One region of the Butyricicoccus sp. AF18-9LB genome, then DNA from elsewhere that is predicted to be linked to it. Evidence: predicted binding sites of a transcription regulator. Region 1 holds the regulator's gene; the other holds the start of a gene.
The links. Region 1 encodes Rex, which represses fermentation and respiration genes when NADH is low (regulators of the CRP and FNR family bind a similar motif). Its sites were predicted from a motif close to ATTGTTAANNNNTTAACAAT; they were not measured.

Region 1 (2,204 bases):
TTGCCTATCAAGATAGCCGACAGTCTGCCGGCACGCGCCGTATTGGAGAGCGAAAACATTTTCGTTATGACCGAACACCGTGCCGCGACACAGGACATTCGTCCTCTTCGCATCGGTTTACTCAACCTGATGCCATTGAAAATCATTACCGAGACCCAGATCCTGCGCTGTTTATCCAACACGCCGATCCAGATCGAGGTCGATCTGATCCAGACCGAAACGTACCATTCCAAAAATACGCCGGAGGATCATCTTCTCACCTTCTACAAGACGTTCGACGATATCCGCGACCAGAAATATGACGGTTTTATCATCACCGGTGCGCCGGTAGAGACCATGCCGTTTGAGGAAGTCGAATACTGGAAGGAACTGACCGAGATCATGGACTGGACTAAAACGCACGTTCATTCCACGCTGCACATCTGCTGGGGGGCGCAGGCCGGTCTGTATTATCACTACGGTATTCCGAAGTACATGCTGCCCGAGAAAATGTCCGGTATTTTCAAGCACCATGTTCTGCTGCCGAAGGAGCCGCTGCTGCGCGGCTTTGATGATATCTTCTGCGCACCGCACTCGCGCCACACCGAGGTGCGTGCCGCCGACATCCGCAAAAACGATCGTCTGACCATTCTCGCGGAGTCGCACGAAGCCGGTGTGCACATCGTAGAGGCAATGAATGGCCGTCAGATCTTTGTGCTGGGTCACGGCGAGTACGACGCCGACACGCTCAAAAAGGAGTATGAGCGTGATCTGGCTAAAGGCATGAACCCGGAGGTGCCGCGCCATTACTTCCGCAACGATGATCCCAACGAGGACGTACTGGTGACCTGGAAGGCACATGCCAACCTGTTTTACACCAACTGGGTCAACTACTATGTGTACCAGACAACACCGTATTATCTGGACAAAATGTAATACCAAAGCCGCTCATCCATTGGATAGCGGCTTTTTTCGCACAAAAAAGGGAGTATCAAAAGATACTCCCTTTCGTTTTACAGGTTCTGCTCTCTTTCCCCGTCTGCTGCGCCGACCAGATGGCACAGTGTCATCAGGCTGTCCGACAGATGCACGTTTTCGACCGGAACGCCCAGTCCCTCCAAATGAAGGTCCTCGCCGGTGAAATTCCACAGACCGCGGATACCGCGCTCTACCAGACCGTGTGCGATACGCGGGGCATCTCCGCGCGGAATGGTGAGCACCGCCACATCCGGCTTGTTGCGCTCAATAAACTCCGCAAGCGTATCCGCGCTGCGTACCTCATGGCCGCCAAAGCGCTGACCAATGAGCTGCGGATTTGCGTCAAACGCACACAGCAGCTCAAAGCCGCTGGCAAAAAAGTTAAAGTTATTAAGCAGTGCACGACCGAGGTTACCGGCACCCAGCAGAATCGCCGTGCGGCCGGTCCGCAGACCCATGATCGCACCCAGCTCCTCCTGCAGTTTGTCGATATTATAGCCGTAGCCCTGCTGACCAAAGCCGCCGAAGCAGTTAAAGTCCTGACGAATCTGCGAAGCGGTCAGTCCCATGCGCTCTGCCAGTGCTTTGGAGGAGATACGCTGCTCCCCTTCAGCCTTCAGCTCACAAATATTCCGATAATAGCGAGGCAATCGCTGAATTACCGCTTTGGAAACCTCTTGCTTGTGTTCCACAGACCCTCTCCCTCTCTCAAATTCTATTTCTCGTGTAAATTACAGCTTAGCGATGGTATCCAGCACATAATCGGTAAATTCCTGTGCGGTTGCACCGGTATCACGACCGGTAACAACAACCTTGTGCTCCTCTACCATGCAGATATCAAGTGCTCGGTCGAGCTTCTTTGCCAGTTCGATTTCACCGATGTGCTCAAGCAGCATAACGGCTGCACGCAGTACGGAGGACGGATCCGCGTACTTTGCACGGCCTTCCTGTACCATACGCGGCGCAGAGCCATGAATTGCCTCGAACATCGCATAGCGCTTGCCGATATTGGCAGAGCCTGCCGTGCCGACACCGCCCTGGATCTCAGCGGCCTCGTCGGTGATGATGTCGCCGTACAGGTTCGGCAGAACAACGACCTTAAAGTCGCGGCGGCGCTTGTCATCGAGCAGCTTTGCGGTCATGATGTCGATGTACCAGTCATCAAACTGTACTTCCGGATACTCCTTGGCTACCTTCTGGCAGGTATCGAGGAACTTGCCGTCGGTGGTCTTGATGATATTCGCCTT
Region 2 (2,204 bases), on a different contig from region 1:
ACGTCAATGAGCGCGTCTGCATGCTCCGGCACCTGTACGATGAATTTTGCACTGCCCGCAGGCGCATGCGTCTCAGCCTGCTGCACGGCATCGCGGCAGAGCGCTGACAGGTCGCAGCGCCGCAGAGAAAGCTGCTCGGTCAGCAGCGGGTCGTGCAGTAAATCCGAGTGCGTCAGCAGCCGATACAGTCGCATGCACTGCCGCCGCAGTCCGTCTGCCAGTGCAGGATCCTCCACCTGCTCGGCCTCGGCCATCAAAGCGCCCAGATAACGCGAGCTTTTGTCCTGAATGACCCGCAGGCTGCCGTCATAGGCGGCACGGTCGCGCCGCAGATACGCCAGCAGTGCACCGCCGCGGTGCGGGATCATTTCGACCGTGTAGACCGTTCCGTCGATGTCCTCCTCTGCGGTGCAGGCAGACTGTGTATTTATGCACCGGAGCAGTATATTCCGCGTGCTGCCGCTCAGGAACGGATCCAGCTCCTCCATCGGGTGCAGACCGGAAAGCTGCTGTGCCGCGTCGCTGCACCGCTCGATACGCAGCGTATCGCTCACCGCGAACAGCGCCGCATGCCGCAGCTCGGTGCGCAGCAGCAGCTCGCGGACTGCGTTGCCGTCCAGCTGCGAAAAAAATGCGTCTTCCATCATTATCCTCCCAAAACACCGTGTAATTTTACCTTTGTACTGTGGGAAAGCTGCTGTCATTCTCGATCGTGTTTTCCTGCGTCCGGTATATGCTGCGCGGTATTTGGCATACTAATCTCTGTCTTCGCGGATGTGAAAAAACAGCACGGCGCGCGCTGTGCTTTTCTCATCCCGAAAATCGGGGGATTATACAAACCGAATCCCCATATTTTGTACGATGTGTTTATTATACCACTGCCGCTACTGTCATTGCAAAGAAAATTATACAAAAATACCGGTCGGAATGACAAAAAAATCACAAATATTACACCTTGCGGCAAACTGCGCATTTAGTGTATAATAAAAACATCAACAGAGAACTTCATCAAAACATTTAGGAGGAACACTGTAAAATGGGTATCAAAGTAGGTATCAATGGTTTTGGCCGTATCGGCCGTATGGTTTTCCGCGCTGGTCTGAAGAACCCGAACATCGAGTTCGTAGCGGTAAACGATCCGTTCATGACTCCGGACTACATGGCATACATGCTCAAGTATGACACCATGCACGGTCGTTACGACGGCACCATCGAGTATGATGACAACTCCATCACCGTTGATGGCAAGAAGGTTCTGTTCTTTGCAGAGATGGACCCGAAGAACATTCCGTGGGGCAAGGTTGGCGCTGACTACGTTGTAGAGTCTACCGGCGTATTCCTGACCAAGGAGAAGGCACAGGCTCACATCGACGGCGGTGCTAAGAAGGTTATCATGTCTGCTCCGTCCAAGGACGACACCCCGATGTTCGTAATGGGCGTTAACCAGAACACTTACACCAAGGATATGACCTTCGTATCCAACGCATCCTGCACCACCAACTGCCTGGCTCCGATCGCTAAGGTACTGGACGAGGCATTCGGCATCACCGAGGGCCTGATGACCACCGTACACTCTGCAACCGGCACCCAGAAGGTTGTTGACGGCCCGTCCAAGAAGGACTGGCGCGGCGGCCGTGCTGCTTGCGGCAACATCATCCCGTCCACCACTGGCGCTGCAAAGGCTGTAGGCAAGGTTTATCCGAAGCTGAACGGCAAGCTGACCGGTATCTCCATGCGTGTACCGACCCTGGACGTTTCCGTTGTTGACCTGACTGCTAACCTGGCTAAGCCGGCTACCAAGGAAGACATCTGCGCTGCTATGAAGGCTGCTTCCGAGAAGCCGCTGTCTGAGGGCGGCCTGAAGGGCGTTCTGGGTTACACCGAGGATGCTGTTGTATCTTCTGACTTCCTGGGCGACGAGCGCACCTCCATTTTCGACGCTAACGCTGGCGTTTACCTGACCGACACCTTCGTAAAGGTTGTTTCCTGGTACGACAACGAGTGGGGCTACTCCAACAAGCTGCTGATGCTCATCGAGCACATGGCAGAGGTTGACAACAAGTAATTGCTGCCCACCGGCGTATAAAATGTTTTCAAAAAGCTCTTGTTCTTCGGAACAAGAGCTTTTTTCTTTCTCTCCGGCTTGACGGCACAGGCATATCATGCTATACTTAGTTCAAATTTAGACTATCTATTTTTGAAGC

Region 2: the regulator Rex is predicted to act here: its motif matches at 927-946, upstream of gap (type I glyceraldehyde-3-phosphate dehydrogenase).

The regions. Positions count from the first base shown of each region.
Region 1 is NZ_JAQCWA010000006.1:122,396-124,599, reverse strand. Features, by position in the region: gene metA (homoserine O-acetyltransferase MetA) at 1-915, shown strand; gene PGY33_RS05915 (redox-sensing transcriptional repressor Rex) at 993-1,649, opposite strand; gene PGY33_RS05910 (isocitrate/isopropylmalate family dehydrogenase) at 1,689-2,204, opposite strand, start outside.
Region 2 is NZ_JAQCWA010000017.1:4,742-6,945, reverse strand. Features, by position in the region: gene PGY33_RS10060 (sensor histidine kinase) at 1-644, opposite strand, end outside; gene gap (type I glyceraldehyde-3-phosphate dehydrogenase) at 1,037-2,065, shown strand.